Regions from separate parts of the Enterobacter sp. PL_is514 genome, predicted to be linked through region 1. Evidence: predicted binding sites of a transcription regulator. Region 1 holds the regulator's gene; the other holds the start of a gene.
The links. Region 1 encodes PhoB, which activates phosphate uptake and scavenging genes when phosphate is short. Its sites were predicted from a motif close to CTGTCATAAAACTGNCNNAT; they were not measured.
Positions count from the first base shown of each region.

Region 2: the regulator PhoB is predicted to act here: its motif matches at 5,262-5,281, upstream of pstS (phosphate ABC transporter substrate-binding protein PstS).

Region 1 is NZ_JBVPGN010000032.1:126,283-135,203, reverse strand. Features, by position in the region: gene malZ (maltodextrin glucosidase) at 1-1,096, opposite strand, end outside; gene proY (proline-specific permease ProY) at 1,259-2,632, opposite strand; gene brnQ (branched-chain amino acid transporter carrier protein BrnQ) at 2,714-4,033, opposite strand; gene phoR (phosphate regulon sensor histidine kinase PhoR) at 4,443-5,738, opposite strand; gene phoB (phosphate response regulator transcription factor PhoB) at 5,760-6,449, opposite strand; gene sbcD (exonuclease subunit SbcD) at 6,637-7,842, shown strand; gene sbcC (exonuclease subunit SbcC) at 7,839-8,921, shown strand, end outside.
Region 2 is NZ_JBVPGN010000022.1:64,274-73,194, forward strand. Features, by position in the region: gene yieH (6-phosphogluconate phosphatase) at 1-497, shown strand, start outside; gene phoU (phosphate signaling complex protein PhoU) at 583-1,308, opposite strand; gene pstB (phosphate ABC transporter ATP-binding protein PstB) at 1,335-2,108, opposite strand; gene pstA (phosphate ABC transporter permease PstA) at 2,156-3,046, opposite strand; gene pstC (phosphate ABC transporter permease PstC) at 3,046-4,005, opposite strand; gene pstS (phosphate ABC transporter substrate-binding protein PstS) at 4,134-5,174, opposite strand; gene glmS (glutamine--fructose-6-phosphate transaminase (isomerizing)) at 5,496-7,325, opposite strand; gene glmU (bifunctional UDP-N-acetylglucosamine diphosphorylase/glucosamine-1-phosphate N-acetyltransferase GlmU) at 7,564-8,921, opposite strand, start outside.

The sequences.
Region 1 (8,921 bases):
GCTGGGCTACTTTTGCCGAGCGCGTAATCCCGGCGACGTGCTGAAGGTTATTCCGCGCCCCGCCCGCTTCGCCGAGCATATGCACCACGTCCAGGCGCCAGCCGTCCATATTCCACGGCGCCTTCAGCCAGTGACGCACGATGCTGTCTTCCCCGCCGTAAATCTCGTTCACAAGCGTTGGCGACTGGAAATCCAGCTTCGGGAGGCTCGGGTAGCCCAGCCAGTCCAGCGCACGGCCCTCCTCGTTAAAGCTGTACCAGTCGCGCTGCGGCGAATCCGGGTTATGACATGCCCCGCCCATCGACTGATTATGACGGTCAAACCAGGCGTGTGAATCTCCGCTGTGGTTGAACACGCCGTCAAGAATGAGGCGCATGCCTTCGTTTTGGGTGTTCTTACGCAGGCGCAGCAGCGCCTCGTCACCGCCAAACTGCGCGTCAACGTGGCGATAATCTTCGGTATCGTATTTGTGTACGCTCGGGGCCTTAAACACCGGGTTGAGATACAGCGCCGTCACGCCCAGTTTTTTCAGGTACGGCAGCTTTTCGCTGATACCGTCGAGATCGCCGCCATAAAACGTCGATCCGCCAGCCTGCGCGGTTAATGGCTCGTCCCACGCTTTCAGGATAATGTCATGGCCCGCCGCATGATGGTGATAGACCTTATCCTGGTCGGCAGTGCGTTTTTCGCTGCGCGCAAAACGGTCCGGGAAAATCTGGTAAAAGACCTGGTCGTTAACCCACTGCGGGCCGTTATCCGGATAATCGACCGCAAACTGCTCCAGCCGTGCGGGCGGGAAACGGCTAAACCCCTGCGGGGTAAACCACAGCTGGCGGTTATTCCACAGCAGTTTGAAGCTGTAGCGGCGGCGCGGCTGCCCGCGGCTCAGGTCGATATTCGCCCGCCAGGCGGTGATCCCCGGCTGCGGCTGGCTGCGCAGCTTGTGCATTTTCAGCCCGGTCTCTTCGTTATCGATTTCGGCGCGGAGCGTCACGCGTTCAGGCTGATTTTCCCCCGCCAGCCAGAGCGTAATCACAAGGTTGTCTTTGTTTTGCTTAACAAATGGGGCAACCGGAAGGTGCCAGGCGTTTAACATCACGAATCCCCTTTGATGAAATTGACGTCACCTTGCCACAGGGTGGTTAAGGATAGCTCATCACGATCGGGATTATTGGGGGAGGAGAAAGGAGGAGGAGGCATCAGTGCGGCCTGATGCCCACCCCCCAACCCTCTCCCACAGGGAGAGGGAGAAAAAAGATTACTGCGCTTCTGCCAGCTGACGGTCGCGACGGCATTTAAACACCCAGCCCACCAGCAGCAGGACGATCCACGCGCAGCCCACGTACAGGGAAATGCGGGTATCCGGATGGTAGCCAATCAGGGCAATGATAAACACCAGGAAGATCAGCCCGACGACGGTCGTCGCAACGCCGCCCGGTACTTTGAACTTCAGCGCTTTCGCCTCATCCGGCGTCAGGCGACGGCGGAAGGCAATCTGCGACAGCAGGATCATGATCCACACCCACACCGTCGCGAAGGTCGCCAGCGATGCAATCACCAGGAAGACGTTCTCCGGCATGATGTAGTTCAGGTAAACCGAGAACAGCAGCGCCACGGTCATGACCACGACGGTCACCCACGGCGTGCCGCGGCGTGAGGTTTTGGCGAACACCTTCGGCGCACTGCCCTGCTCCGCCATGCCGTGCAGCATACGGCCCACGCCAAAGACGTCACTGTTGATCGCGGAGAGCGACGCGGTCAGCACCACAAAGTTCAGAATGCTGGCGGCAAACGCAATCCCCATGTGCTGGAAGGTCAGAACAAACGGGCTACCGTTGGTGCCCACCTGGTTCCACGGGTAAATGGACATGATCACAAACAGGGTGCCCACATAGAACACCAGAATACGCATTGGCACCGAGTTGATGGCGCGCGGAATAGACTTCTCCGGGTCTTTCGCTTCCCCGGCGGTAATACCGATAATCTCGATACCGCCGTAGGCGAACATGACCATCTGGAGCGACATGACCATGCCGAGCCAGCCGTTGCTGAAGAAGCCGCCGTTGCTCCAGAGGTTATGGATGCCGGTCGGCTGCCCGCCGTTGCCGATTCCCCAGATGATGATGCCAAAACCGGCCACAATCATGATGATGATGGTGGCGACCTTGAAGAAGGAGAACCAGAACTCCAGCTCGCCGAACACCTTTACGCTCATCAGGTTGACGGCGCAAATGATCAGCACCACGCTCAGCACCCATATCCAGTGCGGCACCGCCGGGAACCAGACGCCCATATAGATGCCAAACGCCGTCACGTCGGCAATCGCCACGATCAGGATTTCAAAGCAGTAGGTCCAGCCGGTGATAAACCCGGCCAGCGGGCCGAGGTTTTCCTGCGCGTAGCGGGAGAATGAGCTGGCAGACGGGTTGTGAACCGACATTTCGCCGAGGGCGCGCATGATGATATACGCCGCCACGCCGCCGATGATGTACGCCAGCAGCACGCTGGGACCGGCCATTTTGATGGCATCTGCCGAGCCATAAAAAAGACCGGTGCCGATAGCAGAGCCCAGCGCCATAAAGCGGATGTGGCGCGTGCTCAATCCACGTTTAAGTTTGTTAGTGCTTTCCATTTAAATCTTGCCATTCAACACGAAAAAAACAAAAAACCACGGGGCCTTAAGCCCCGTGGTTAAACAGTTTGTTGCCGTTGATTAATGGGCGTTCGATGCGACCTGACGCCCTGCAGCACGGTCCCAGATAATGGCCAGAACCAGTGCAACAACGGTAGGCATCAGCCAGGCCAGACCCTGCTCGGACAGCGGCAGACGCTGTGTCCATGCCGGCAGTATGTGCGCGAAAGCTGATGCTTTAATCCCGTCAAGGATACCAAAAATCAGGCTGATAAACATGGCTGGCGCAATAATTCGTGAAGAGTTGTTCCACCACGGGCGAGTAAAGCTCAACACCACCAGCACGATGCACGGCGGATAAATCGCCGTCAGCACCGGAATAGAGACCTGAATCAGGTGGCTCAGACCGAGGTTTGACACCGCCATAGAGAAGATGCCGAGGATAAACACCAGGGTGCGGTAAGAGAGCGGCAGATACTGTGCAAAGAACTCTGCGCAGGCGCAGGTCAGGCCAACCGCGGTGACCAGACAGGCCAGGAAGATGAGCGCCGCCAGCAGCATACTGCCCGCACCGCCGAAGGTGTGCTGAACGTAGGCGTGCAGGATAGCCGCACCGTTGGCGTTCTGATCGACCAGCATGGCGCTGTCGGAACCCAGACGGAACAGTGCCAGATACAGCAGCGTCAGACCCACACCGGCCATCAGGCCAGCCCAGATGGTATAGCGGGTCAGCAGACGCGCTTCGGTCACACCGCGGGAACGCGCGGCGTTAACGATAACGATACCAAACACCATGGCGCCCAGCGTATCCATCGTCAGGTAGCCGTTCACAAAGCCGTTAGAGAACGCGGCGTTTTTATAGGCATCCATCGCATCGCTAATCGGGCCCGCTGGCCAGACGATGGCCGCTACCGCCAGAACAATCAGCGCCACAATTTTGAGCGGAGCCAGGAAGTTACCCACGGTATCCAACAGTTTGCCCGGATAGAGGGAAACCAGAATCACGATCGCGAAGTAGATCAGGCTGTAGATAAACAGCGGCATCGCGCCGTCACCGGTCAGAGGAGCAATCCCCACTTCAAAGGAAACGGTCGCCGTACGCGGGGTCGCAAACAGCGGGCCCACGGCCAGATAGCAGACGGTTGCCAGCAGAACGCCCGCCACTTTACCAATCGGGGTGCTAAGGCTATCCACACCGCCACCGACTTTCGCCAGCGCGACGACGGTGAGAACCGGCAGACCCACGGCAGTAATCAGGAAACCAAACGCGGCGGTCCAGACGTGTTCACCCGCCTGTAAGCCAACCATTGGAGGGAAAATGATGTTGCCTGCGCCAACGAACAGCGCAAATGTCATAAAGCCCAGCGCGATGATGTCACGCGATTTTAAGTGATGGGTCATAAAACCTTACTGCCTGTGGATGTGGTGTTGAAAACATTGAGATTTTCGATATCCCTGACGGGACGATACAGCCGAAAATTTGCTCAATTTCAGCGGGAAATGCTCCCGTCCTGGCGTGGAGAAGAATAGTTTTTCGATTTACCACGCAAATACAGTCGGTCTGACAGTATCTGGGGCGCAATTTAAACGCTTATAACGTTTAAAGGCAAGGTGGGATCGCAAAACCAGAACAATATGCCAGCATGAAAATACACGTTAGAATAATACGCTGTTTATAAGAAAAACCCATGGCTAATCATGCGAACAAAAAACAGACAGCCGTATAAAATTCATCCGCGTTTCGCTTGACTGCAAAGCAAACGGGCCAGCGATGGCTGACCCGTGGAAAGGTAAAATGACACGCCTGCCGTCAGGCGATCTTTTTGGCAATTAATCGTTCCGGAATAACGAAACTGAAACGGGTTCCTTTACCCAGCGTACTCTGAATATCGAGACGGCTTTCGTGGTGATTCACCGCGTGTTTCACAATTGCCAGCCCCAGGCCGCTTCCGCCCGTCTGCCGGGATCGCGCTTTATCCACACGGTAAAAGCGCTCGGTCAGACGCGGAATATGCTCCGGCGCGATCCCCGGCCCATTGTCTTCCACGCTAAACTCCGCCCCCGTTGGGGCATGGTGCCAGCGCACCACGATATTTGTCCCCTCAGGCGTATGATTCACCGCGTTATACACCAGGTTGGAAATAGCGCTACGCAGTTCATCTTCGCTGCCCAGCACCTTCAGCGTATTGTCGACCTCAAAGGTCAGGTGATGCTTTTTGTGGCTTAACGTCTGCGCTTCACGCTCCACGACCCGCAGCATCATCGGGACATCAATGGTGTCATTTAGTGCCAGCGTTGGCGCCGCTTCAATCTTCGAGAGCGTCAGCAGCTGCTTCACCAGCCCTTCCATCCGGTGCGTTTGCTCGCGCATGGTGTGCAGCGCTTTTTCACGCGGCGCGCCTTCCAGCGTTTGCTCCTGCATCATCTCCAGGTAGCCCTGCAGCACGGTCAACGGGGTTCGCAGTTCGTGACTGACGTTGGCGAAGAAGTTGCGACGCGCCCCTTCCAGCTGGTGCATTTGGGTAACATCGCGCGCCACCATCAGCCACTGCTTATCGCTGTAGGGCATCACGCGGATCTCCAGATGGCGACCATTATTGAGCTTCAGATTGTGCGGACGGGTAAAATCACGCTTTTTCAGGTACAGCGTAAACTCGGGATAGCGCAGAAGGTTGAGGATATTTTGACCGTTGTCATCCGGCCAGCGCAGGCCCAGCAGCTGTTGCGCCAGGCCGTTACACCAGAAGATCGTCCCTTCTTCGGTCGTCAGAATCACGGCATCCGGCAGCGACTCTGCACCGCTGCGGAAACGCTTAATCAGGCTTCCCAGCTCGCGGCGACGCTTTTTATTACGCATCTGCATCTGATGCAGACCGTACAGCAGCGGCTCCCAGCTGCCGCTTCCCGGCGGCGGCGTCATACTTCGGTCAACCCACAGCCACCAGGAGAGGCGCAGCAGGTTCCAGAAATGCCAGATCAGCAGCCCGGTGACCGACGCCAGCAGAAACCACGGCAGGTGTCCAAGAAAGGCCCCAAGAAGGAAGGCCGGAATACAGCATAAGATCAGTTCAAAGACGAGCCTTTTCCATGACAGACGTTCCAGCACGCGTCACACTCCTGTCATTGTTCAGAAACGGGTAGAAAAACGATAACCCGTGCCGCGGACCGTCTGCACCATGCGATCGTGGCCGCTCAGTTCCAGTGCTTTTCGCAGGCGGCGAATATGTACGTCAACCGTCCGGTCTTCGACATACACGTTAGTTCCCCAGACGTTATTCAGCAACTGCTCGCGGCTGTACACGCGTTCCGGGTGGGTCATAAAGAAGTGCAGGAGTTTAAATTCGGTAGGCCCCATGTCGAGGGGATTTTCACCGGTCATCACGCGGTGTGAGGTGGGATCAAGGCTCAGCCCCTGCATCTCAATCACCTCTTCCACCGCCATCGGCGAAATACGGCGCATCACGGCTTTAATGCGGGCGACCAGCTCTTTTGGGGAGAACGGTTTGGTAATGTAATCGTCCGCGCCGGTCTCAAGACCGCGCACGCGATCCTCTTCTTCTCCGCGCGCCGTGAGCATCACAACCGGGATGTCGCGGGTCAGCGCTTCACGCTTCAGGTGTTTGATAAACTGCAGTCCGGAGCCGCCAGGCAACATCCAGTCCAGCAGAATCAGATCGGGCCAGGGTTCATTCAGCTGGTTCACTGCGCTGTCATAATCTTCCGCTTCAACCGGCTGGAAACCGTTTTGCTCGAGCACGAAGCACACCATTTCACGAATTGGAGCTTCATCTTCTACGACCAGAATACGTCTCGCCATACTTTGCCCTGTCTTATCTTATTTAAGTTACAAGTTTGTAATTCGGCGCCATTATGCGTCAGATTTATGACAGATTTATGAAAAACAGTACCACGATAACGGGCAAACCGTTGTTTTATTACAGCGGTTATTTTCCCTTCTCTGAACGTTTATAATCCTGCTTTCTCTTTTTTGCCACGGATCAGCTATGCGCATACTTCACACCTCGGACTGGCATCTGGGTCAAAATTTTTACAGCAAAAGCCGTGCGGCTGAACATGAAGCGTTCCTGAACTGGCTGCTGGAAACGGCCCGGACGCACGAGGTGGACGCGATTATTGTGGCGGGTGACATCTTTGATACCGGCTCGCCCCCCAGCTATGCGCGTGAGCTGTATAACCGCTTCGTGGTGAATCTGCAGCAAACTGGCTGTCACCTGGTGATTGTCGCCGGCAACCATGATTCCGTCGCCACGCTCAATGAATCCCGCGATATCCTGGCATTTCTCAATACCACCGTGGTCGCCAGCGCCGGGCACGCCCCACAGATCCTGAATAAACGCGACGGGTCGCCGGGGGCTGTGCTGTGTCCGATACCGTTTTTACGTCCGCGGGACATCGTGCAAAGCCAGGCGGGGCTGTCGGGTACAGAAAAGCAGCAACATCTCTTACAGGCCATCACAGACTATTACCACCAGCAGCACGCCGAAGCCTGTGCCCTGCGGGGTGACCAGCCTATTCCGGTGATTGCGACCGGGCATCTCACCACCGTCGGGGCCAGTAAAAGTGACGCCGTGCGTGACATCTATATCGGCACGCTGGATGCTTTTCCGGCGCAAAACTTCCCGCCAGCCGACTACATTGCGCTCGGGCATATCCACCGCGCGCAGGTTATTGGCGGCAGCGAGCACATCCGCTACTGCGGCTCCCCTATTTCGCTCAGCTTTGACGAAACTGGCAAAGCCAAATCCGTGCATCTGGTGAGCTTCAGCGAGGGAAAACTCCGCGCCGTCGAGACGCTGGAAGTACCGGTCACCCAGCCGCTGGCGGTGCTGAAAGGCGATCTCGATGCCATCACCGCCCAGCTGGAGCAGTGGCGCGGTGTCGAACAAGATCCCCCCGTCTGGCTGGATATCGAAATCACCACCGATGACTACCTGCACGATATGCAGCGCAAAATTCAGGCGCTGACGGAGGATTTGCCCGTCGAAGTCTTACTGGTCCGCCGCAGCCGCGAGCAGCGCGAGAAAATTCTGTTAAGCGCTCAACGTGAAACGCTCAGTGAACTGCGGGTTGAAGAGGTGTTTGAACGCAGGCTCTCGCAGGAAGAGATTGACGACGCGAAGCGCGCAAGACTCAGCGAACTGTTCAGCCATACCCTGCATGCGCTCAATGATGAGGAAGAAAACGCATGAAAATTTTGAGCCTGCGCCTGAAAAATCTCAACTCACTCAAGGGCGAGTGGAAAATTGACTTTACCGCGGAGCCGTTTGCCAGCAACGGGCTGTTTGCCATCACCGGCGCGACCGGAGCAGGAAAAACTACCCTGCTCGACGCCATCTGTCTGGCGCTTTATCACGAAACGCCGCGACTGCAGAAGGTCTCTCAGGCGCAAAACGATCTGATGACGCGCGACACCGCCGAATGCCTGGCAGAAGTGGAGTTCGAGGTAAAAGGCACCGCCTATCGCGCCTTCTGGAGCCAGAACCGGGCGCGCAACCAGCCGGACGGGAACCTGCAGGCGCCGCGCGTGGAGCTGGCGCGCTGTGAAGATGGCAAAATCCTGGCCGACAAAGTGTCGGATAAGCTGGAGCAAACCGCCGCGCTTACCGGGCTGGACTACGGGCGCTTTACCCGCTCGATGCTGCTCTCACAGGGGCAGTTTGCCGCCTTCCTTAATGCCAAACCGAGCGATCGTGCCGAGCTGCTGGAAGAGCTGACCGGCACCGAGATCTACGGCCAGATTTCCGCCATGGTGTTTGAAAAACATAAAGCCGCCCGCAGCGTGCTTGAAAAGTGCGAGGCGCAGGCGGCGGGCGTCGTGCTGTTGAGCGAAGAACAGCAGCAGCAGTTACAGCAAAGTTTGCAGGCACTTACTGACGAAGAGAAAACCCTGCTGGTTCAGCAGCAAAGCCAGCAGAAAGATTTTCAGTGGCTTACGCGTCATGATGAGCTCGTGCGCGAGCAACAGCGCGTCACCGCGACGCAGCTGCAGGCGCAACAGGCGCTGACGAACGCTGCGCCAGAGCTGGCAAAGCTCCAGCTTGCTCTGCCCGCCGCCCAGCTTCGACCGCTCTGGGAACATCAGCAGGAGCAAACCGCGCGTCTGGCACAGACACAGCAGCGAATTATCGAAGTAAATACTCGCTTACAAGCCAGAACCGCGCTGCGCTCACGTATCCGCAATACCGCCCTGCGTAACCACGAGCAGCTTCAGACCGAACTGACGGCGCTGGCGCAGTGGCTGGCGGAGCACGAGCGCTATCGGCTGCTG
Region 2 (8,921 bases), on a different contig from region 1:
TCATTAACGAAGAACACGGCGTTGTTCTGGAGAAAGCGGCTCTGGAACCGGTGTACCGCGCCGAGGTTGCACGCCTGTTCGACTCCGAGCTGGAGGTTATCTCCGGGGCTAACGCGTTGCTGGATGCGATGACGGTACCGATCTGCGTCGTCTCTAACGGCCCGGTCAGCAAAATGCAGCACTCGCTGGGCAAGCTTGAGATGCTGCACCACTTCCCGGAAAAGCTGTTCAGTGGCTACGATATCCAGCGCTGGAAGCCGGACCCGGCGCTGATGTTCCATGCGGCGAAAGCGATGGGCGTCAACGTAGAGAACTGCATTCTGGTGGATGACTCGTCTGCGGGCGCGCAGTCGGGGATTGATGCGGGAATGGAGGTGTTTTACTTCTGCGCCGACCCGCACAACAAGCCGATCGATCATCCAAAAGTCACGACCTTCACCGATCTGGCGCAGTTGCCCGCTCTGTGGAAGGCGCGCGGGTGGGATATTACTTGCTGAAAAAACAAAGCCGGATGGCGCTAACGCTTATCCGGCCTACAGGGCTAGTAGGGCGGGTAAGCGCTAGTGCCACCCGCCACAAACATTACTCTTTCGGATCTTTACCCGCCAGCAGCTTATCCAGCTCGTCGCCGCCCACGTGACGGAAGTCCTGACCTTTCACGAAGTAGAAAATGTATTCGCAAATGTTCTGGCAGCGGTCGCCGATACGCTCGATGGAGCGCGCGCAGAACAGGGCAGTCAGTACGCTTGGGATCGTACGGGAATCTTCCATCATATAGGTCATCAGCTGACGCACGATGCCTTCATACTCCTGGTCGACCTTCTTGTCTTCACGGTAGATACGCACCGCTTCGTCCAGATCCATACGCGCAAAGGCATCCAGCACGTCGTGCAGCATCTGCACGGTGTGGCGGCCCAGCGACTCCAGGCTCACCAGCAGCGGCTGGTGCTGCTGAGAGAACTTCTCCAGCGCGGTGCGGCAGATTTTATCCGCCACGTCACCAATACGCTCCAGCTCGGCGATGGTTTTGATGATCGCCATCACCAGACGCAGGTCGCTCGCCGTCGGCTGACGTTTCGCGATAATGCGCACGCAGGCCTCGTCGATAGCGACTTCCATCATGTTGACGTTTTTGTCGCCTTCAATGACGCGCTTCGCCAGCTCGCTGTCCTGGTTGTGCATTGCCGTAATTGCATCAGAAAGCTGCTGCTCAACCATGCCACCCATGGTCATCACCTGCGTGCGGATGCTTTCCAGCTCTGCGTTGAACTGGCCTGAAATATGTTTATTAAGATTGAGGTTGTCCATGGTTTCTCCACATGCACTAAGGCAAATCAACCGTAGCGGCCAGTAATATAATCTTCGGTTTGTTTCTTCGCGGGCTTAGTGAACAGATCGTCCGTGTTGCTGAACTCAATCAATTCACCCAGGTACATAAACGCCGTGTGATCGGAACAACGTGCAGCCTGCTGCATGTTATGGGTCACGATAACCACGGTGTAATCCTGCTTCAGCTCGGTGATCAGCTCTTCAATGCGGCCGGTTGAGATCGGGTCCAGCGCTGAACACGGCTCATCCAGCAGCAACACTTCAGGGCGAATCGCAATACCACGCGCAATGCACAGACGCTGCTGCTGACCACCGGAGAGAGAGTAACCGCTCTGGTGCAACTTATCTTTGGTTTCGTTCCATAATGCGGCCTTGGTCAAAGCCCACTGCACGCGCTCGTCCATATCGGCACGGGAGAGCTTTTCAAACAGACGAACGCCAAAGGCGATGTTGTCATAAATGGACATCGGGAACGGTGTGGGTTTCTGGAACACCATCCCCACTTTGGCGCGCAGCAGGGCAATATCCTGAGCCTGGGTCAGAATGTTTTCGCCGTCGAGGATGATTTCCCCTTCAGCGCGCTGCTCCGGATAGAGCGAATACATTTTGTTAAAGGTACGCAGCAGCGTGGATTTCCCACAGCCGGACGGACCGATAAATGCCGTGACCTGGTTCTTGGCGATATCCAGGTTGATGTTCTTCAGGGCATGGAATTTGCCGTAGTAGAAGTTCAAATCACGAACCTGAATCTTACCCGGGGCAGTATCAACCATACTCATTGACTCATTTCCTCATTCGGCGCCGCGAGCTGCCGCGCCGTAAAAAATTAACCGTGTTTCTTCTTCGCGAAAATGACGCGCGCCAGAATGTTCAGCAACAGTACGCAAAGGGTAATGATCAGCACCCCGGCCCAGGCCAGCTGCTGCCATTCCGCGAATGGGCTCATCGCAAATTTAAAGATCGTTACCGGCAGGTTGGCGATCGGCTGCATCATGTCCGTGCTCCAGAACTGATTGGAGAGGGACGTAAACAGCAGCGGCGCCGTTTCACCCGCGATACGCGCAACCGCCAGCAGGATACCGGTCATGATCCCGGAGACCGACGCCTTCAGCGTAATCGCCGAGATCATCTTCCATTTCGGCGTACCCAGCGCATAAGCCGCTTCACGCAGGCTGTCCGGCACCAGTTTCAGCATGTTCTCGGTGGTTCGAATCACAATCGGCACCTGCAGCAGCGCCAGTGCAATCACACCCGCCCAGCCGGAGAAGTGTTCCATCTGCGCCACCACCACGGTGTATACAAACAGACCCACGACGATAGACGGTGCAGACAGCAGAATGTCGTTGATGAAGCGAATGACTTCCGCCAGCCAGGATTTACGACCGTATTCTGCCAGGTAGATGCCCGCCATGATGCCCAGCGGCGTGCCGAAGACCGTCGCCCAGAGGATCAGCAGTCCGCTGCCCGCCAGGGCATTCGCCAGGCCACCACCCGCCGTGTTCGGCGGCGGCGTCATTTCGGTGAACAGCGACAGTGACATTCCGTCAATTCCGCGAACGACCGTCGAGAAGAGGATCCAGACCAGCCAGAACAGGCCGAATGCCATCGTCGCCATAGAGAGCGTCAGGGCAATGCGGTTTTTCATGCGGCGTCTGGCCTGCATTTTACGGCGAGATTCCGCCAGTTCAGCGGTTGCTTGCATTTCGAGAGTAGCCATTAGCGTGCCCCCTCATTTTTAGCGAGACGCATAATCATCAGCTTGGAAATCGCCAGAACAATGAAGGTGATAACGAACAGAATCAGACCCAGCTCCATCAGCGCCGCCACGTGCAGCCCCGATTCCGCTTCCGCAAATTCATTCGCCAGCGCCGAGGTAATACTGTTACCCGGCATGTAGAGCGACGCGCTGTCGAGCTGGTAGGTGTTACCGATGATAAAGGTAACCGCCATGGTTTCACCCAGCGCACGACCTAAGCCCAGCATCACGCCCCCGATCACCCCATTTTTGGTGAACGGAAGGACGATGCGCCAGATCACTTCCCAGGTGGTGCAGCCGATACCGTAGGCCGACTCTTTCATCATCACCGGCGTTTGTTCGAAGACATCGCGCATAACCGCCGCAATGTACGGAATAATCATGATGGCGAGGATCACACCTGCCGCCAGAATGCCAATACCGAAAGCCGGGCCAGAGAACAGGGCCCCCACAAACGGAATGGCAGAAAGAACGTTACCGACCGGTTCCTGGAAGTATGTGGCGAACAGCGGAGCAAAGATGAACAGGCCCCACATGCCGTAGACGATACTTGGAATGGCTGCCAGCAGTTCGATGGCAATACCCAGCGGGCGCCGCAGCCAGCCCGGCGCCAGTTCCGTCAGGAACAGGGCAATACCAAAGCTTACCGGAACCGCAATCAGAAGGGCGATGAACGAGGTCATCAGCGTGCCGTAAATCGGCACCAGGGCACCGTAGATGTCGTTCGGCGCGTCCCACTCTTTGGTCCACAGGAAGGAGAAACCGAATTTCTGGATGCTCGGCCATGAGGAGAAAATCAGAGACACGATAATGCCGCCCAGCAGCAATAGCACAATCAGCGCAGCCAGTTTAACCAGCGCGCTGAAAATCATGTCACCTTTTTTACCCGGAGGGTTAAATGCAGGCTTGGTTGCAGCCATAAATTACTCTTCTGTTTGAGACGTTTTTACGAATATGCCCGGTGGCGCTAACGCTTACCGGGCCTACAGCTTAAACCGTAGGGCGGGTAAGCGCAGCGCCACCCGCCATCTTCGTTAAATATATCCTGTTAGTACAGCGCTTTACCGCTGCTGTCTTTCACGTTGGTTTTCCATGCAGCGCGAATCTGCTCAACCACGTTGTCCGGCAGGGTGGCGTAATCCAGAGCGTTAGCCTGTTTGCCGCCGTTTTTGTATGCCCAGTCGAAGAACTTCAGCACTTCGGTGCCCTGCTCAGGTTTCTTCTGCTCTTTGTGAACCAGGATGAAGGTGGTAGAGGTGATTGGCCATGCACCTTCGCCTTTCTGGTTAGTCAGATCCTGCGCGAACGATTTGCTCCAGTCAGCGCCTTTGGCGGCGTTAGCAAAGTTCTCTTCGGTTGGGCTAACCGGTTTGCCGTCGGCTGAAACCAGTTTGGTGTAGGACAGGTTGTTCTGCTTAGCGTACGCATACTCTACGTAGCCGATGGAGCCAGGCAGACGCTGTACGAACGCGGCGATACCGTCGTTACCTTTACCGCCCAGACCGGTTGGCCAGTTAACGGTAGAGCCGGAGCCGACTTTAGATTTCCACTCTTCGTTCACTTTTGCCAGGTAGCTGGTGAACACGAAAGAGGTACCGGAACCATCCGCGCGGCGAACCACGGCGATGTTCTGAGAAGGCAGCTTCAGGCCTGGGTTGAGTTTGGCGATCGCTTCGTCATCCCATTTTTTGATTTTGCCCAGGTAGATGTCACCCAGGGTTTTGCCGTCCAGCACCAGCTCGCCCGACTTCACGCCCGGCAGGTTGATGGCCAGGACCACGCCACCGATCACGGTCGGGAACTGGAACAGGCCTTCCTGAGCCAGTTTGTCATCAGACAGCGGAGCGTCTGATGCGCCGAAATCAACCGTGTTCGCGGTAATTTGTTTAACGCCACCGGAGGAGCCGATACCCTGATAGTTAACCTTGTTACCGGTTTCTTTCTGGTAGGTATCCGCCCATTTGGCATACACCGGCGCAGGGAAGGTTGCACCAGCGCCAGTCAGGCTTGCTTCTGCAAATACAGAGAACGCGCTCAGAGATAAGGTCGCGGCGACAACAGTTGCGACAGTGGTACGCATAACTTTCATAATGTCTCCTGCAAGATTTTCGTAAATCGTTGTTTAGTGGCTACGATGAGCAAAATAGGACAAACAGGTGACAGATAAATGTACGAATTATGACAGTTTTATGACAATGGAAATTTCACTTAAAAACAAGCAAAATAAATATTATATTTCAATGCATTAGCCACTTTTATGACAAGACGTTTTCAGAAATATTTTCTTTATGTGACACTGAAAAAAGTAGCTGAAGATGACAAATTGTCATTATTAAAAATGAGAAAGGATTGATGAAAAACAAACCAGGCAGGATAAAAAAGCTCCACCCGAAGGTGGAGCCTGAAGGGATTATTCTACGGTAACCGATTTCGCCAGGTTACGCGGCTGGTCAACGTCGGTGCCTTTGATCAGCGCAACGTGATAGGCCAGCAGCTGCAGCGGAACGGTGTAGAAGATGGGTGCAATCACCTCTTCCACATGCGGCATCTCGATGATGTGCATGTTGTCATTGCTGACAAAACCGGCATCTTTGTCGGCGAAGACGTACAGGACACCACCGCGAGCGCGGACTTCTTCGATGTTAGATTTCAGTTTTTCCAGCAGTTCGTTGTTTGGTGCCACAACGATGACCGGCATATCCGCGTCAATCAGCGCCAGCGGGCCGTGTTTCAGCTCGCCTGCCGCATAGGCTTCAGCGTGAATGTAGGAGATCTCTTTCAGCTTCAGCGCGCCTTCCAGCGCAATCGGATACTGATCGCCACGACCCAGGAACAAGGCGTGATGTTTATCAGAGAAGTCTTCCGCCAGCGCTTCAATGCGTTTGTCCTGAGACAGCATCTGCTCAATGCGGCTCGGCAGCGCCTGCAGGCCGTGAACGATGTCGTGCTCAACGGAAGCATCTTCGCCTTTCAGACGCGCCAGCTTCGCCACCAGCATCAGCAGAACGGTCAGCTGCGTGGTAAACGCTTTGGTGGAGGCCACGCCGATTTCGGTGCCTGCTTTGGTCATCAGCGCCAGATCGGATTCACGCACCAGGGAAGAGCCAGGAACGTTGCAGATGGCCAGTGAGCCCAGGTAACCCAGCTCTTTAGAGAGACGCAGCGCGGCAAGCGTGTCCGCCGTTTCGCCAGACTGGGAAAGGGTGATCATCAGGCTGTTACGACGCACCGCAGATTTGCGATAGCGGAATTCAGACGCGATTTCCACATCGCACGGCACGCCCGCCAGGGATTCAAACCAGTAGCGAGAAACCATACCGGAGTTGTAGGAGGTGCCGCAGGCCACGATCTGAATGTGCTCAACCTTGCCGAGCAGTTCGTTCGCGTTTGCACCCAGCTCGCTCAGATCCACTTCACCGTGGCTGATGCGCCCGGTCAGGGTGTTTTTGATGGCGTTTGGCTGCTCGTAAATCTCTTTCTGCATGTAGTGACGGTAAGCGCCTTTATCGCCCGCGTCGTACTGCAGATTCGATTCGATCTCCTGACGTTTCACCTGCTCGCCTTTGGTATCGAACACGGTCACGCTGCGGCGAGTCACTTCCGCGATATCACCCTCTTCGAGGAAGATAAAGCGACGGGTAACCGGCAGGAGCGCCAGCTGGTCAGAAGCGATGAAGTTTTCGCCCATGCCCAGACCGATAACCATCGGGCTACCGGAACGCGCGGCCAGCAGCGTGGACGGGTCGCGGGAATCCATGATCACCGTACCGTACGCACCGCGCAGCTGAGGGATAGCACGCAGCACCGCATCACGCAGTGTGCCGCCCTGCTCCAGCTCCCAGTGCACCAGGTGAGCAATCACTTCGGTGTCAGTTTCAGAGACGAAGGTGTAGCCGCGCGCTTTCAGTTCTTCGCGCAGCGGTTCGTGGTTTTCGATAATGCCGTTGTGCACGACCACGATGTGTTCAGACACATGCGGGTGCGCGTTACCTTCAGACGGTTCACCGTGCGTCGCCCAGCGGGTGTGCGCAATACCGGTACCACCGTGCAGCGGATGTTCTTCCGCGGCCTGGGCCAGCATCTGCACTTTTCCGAGACGACGCAGACGGGTCATATGGCCTTCTGCATCGACGACAGCCAGACCGGCTGAGTCGTAACCACGGTATTCCAGACGACGTAAACCTTCGAGAAGGATTTCAGCAATATCACGCTGCGCAACTGCGCCAACAATTCCACACATAATTTTAGATTCCGAATTTAGGCATTATGCCTGCGTTGTCGCTGACCTGTATTTGCCCTTTCCGGGCGCCCCGAGCCTTGTAGAGAGTGGGGTTATTTTTATGGGTACTGCTTGTGGGGGGAGGATTATATTATCCCCTCACCCCGGCCCTCTCCCCAAAGGGGCGAGGGAGAAAAACACCGCACCGAACGATCCCCTCTCCCCTGTGGGGAGAGGGTTAGGGTGAGGGGTAAATCCGTTACTTTTTCTTCACCGGGCGTTTCCAGCCCTGCTTGCTGACCTGCGGAACGCGGCTTAACACCAGCGCGTTCTCGGCCACATCGCGCGTGACGGTTGTTCCGGCGGCAATGGTCACCCCGTTACCCACGGTAACAGGCGCCACCAGCTGCGTATCGGAGCCAACGAACACGTCATCACCGATGATGGTTTTAAACTTATTCGCGCCGTCATAGTTACAGGTAATCGTCCCTGCACCAATATTCACGTTATTGCCAATTTCCGCGTCGCCAAGATAGGTCAGATGACCGGCTTTCGAGCCTTTACCCAGACGCGCTTTTTTCATTTCCACGAAGTTACCCACGTGAGCGCCTTCCAGCAGCTCAGCGCCCGGGCGCAGACGCGCAAACGGGCCGATGGTACAGGCGGCATCCAGACGGGCATCTTCCACCACGCTGTACGGGCTGATTTCGCAGTCGTCACCGATGACGCTGTTTTTAATCACGCAGCCGGTGCCAATTTTGACGCGGTTGCCCAGCGTCACGTTACCCTCGAGGATAACGTTAGTATCAATCTCAACGTCACGCCCGTGAGATAACGAACCACGCAGATCGAAACGCGCCGGATCGCGCAGCATCACGCCCGCCAGCAGCAGTTTTTCGGCCTGCTCGGACTGATAAATACGCTCAAGACGGGAAAGCTGCAGGCGGTTGTTCACACCGTCCGTTTCGCTGATGCGCGCCGGATGAACGGCGGCAATTTCACGCCCTTCGTGGTACGCCATCGCAATGATGTCGGTGATGTAGTATTCACCCTGCGCGTTGTTGTTGTTGAGTTTGGACAGCCAGCGCTTCATATCCGCGCCATTGGCAATCAGGATACCGGTGTTGATCTCCTGAATCTTGCGCTGTTCGTCGCTGGCATCTTTATGCTCAACAATACCCGTGACGTTACCGTTTTCACGGGTGATGCGACCATAACCGCTCGGATCGTCCAGCACGACGGTCAACAAACCGATGCCGCCCTGCGGTTTGGCTGCACGCAGGCGAGTCAGTGTTTCAACGGAGATCAGCGGGACATCGCCGTAGAGCATCAAAATGTCTTCGTCATCCGCAAAGAAAGGCGCTGCCTGCTGCATCGCATGGCCTGTACCCAACTGTTCGGCCTGAAGCACCCAGTTGAGCTTGTCATCGCTCAGCGTCTTTTTAAGCAGATCGCCACCGTGGCCGTAGACCAGGTGGACCTGACTCGCACCCAGTTCATTCGCTGCATCAATGACATGCTGCACCATTGGCTTTCCTGCAAGCGTGTGGAGCACCTTAGGCAGATCGGAATACATGCGGGTCCCTTTGCCTGCGGCAAGGATCACCACGCTCATCG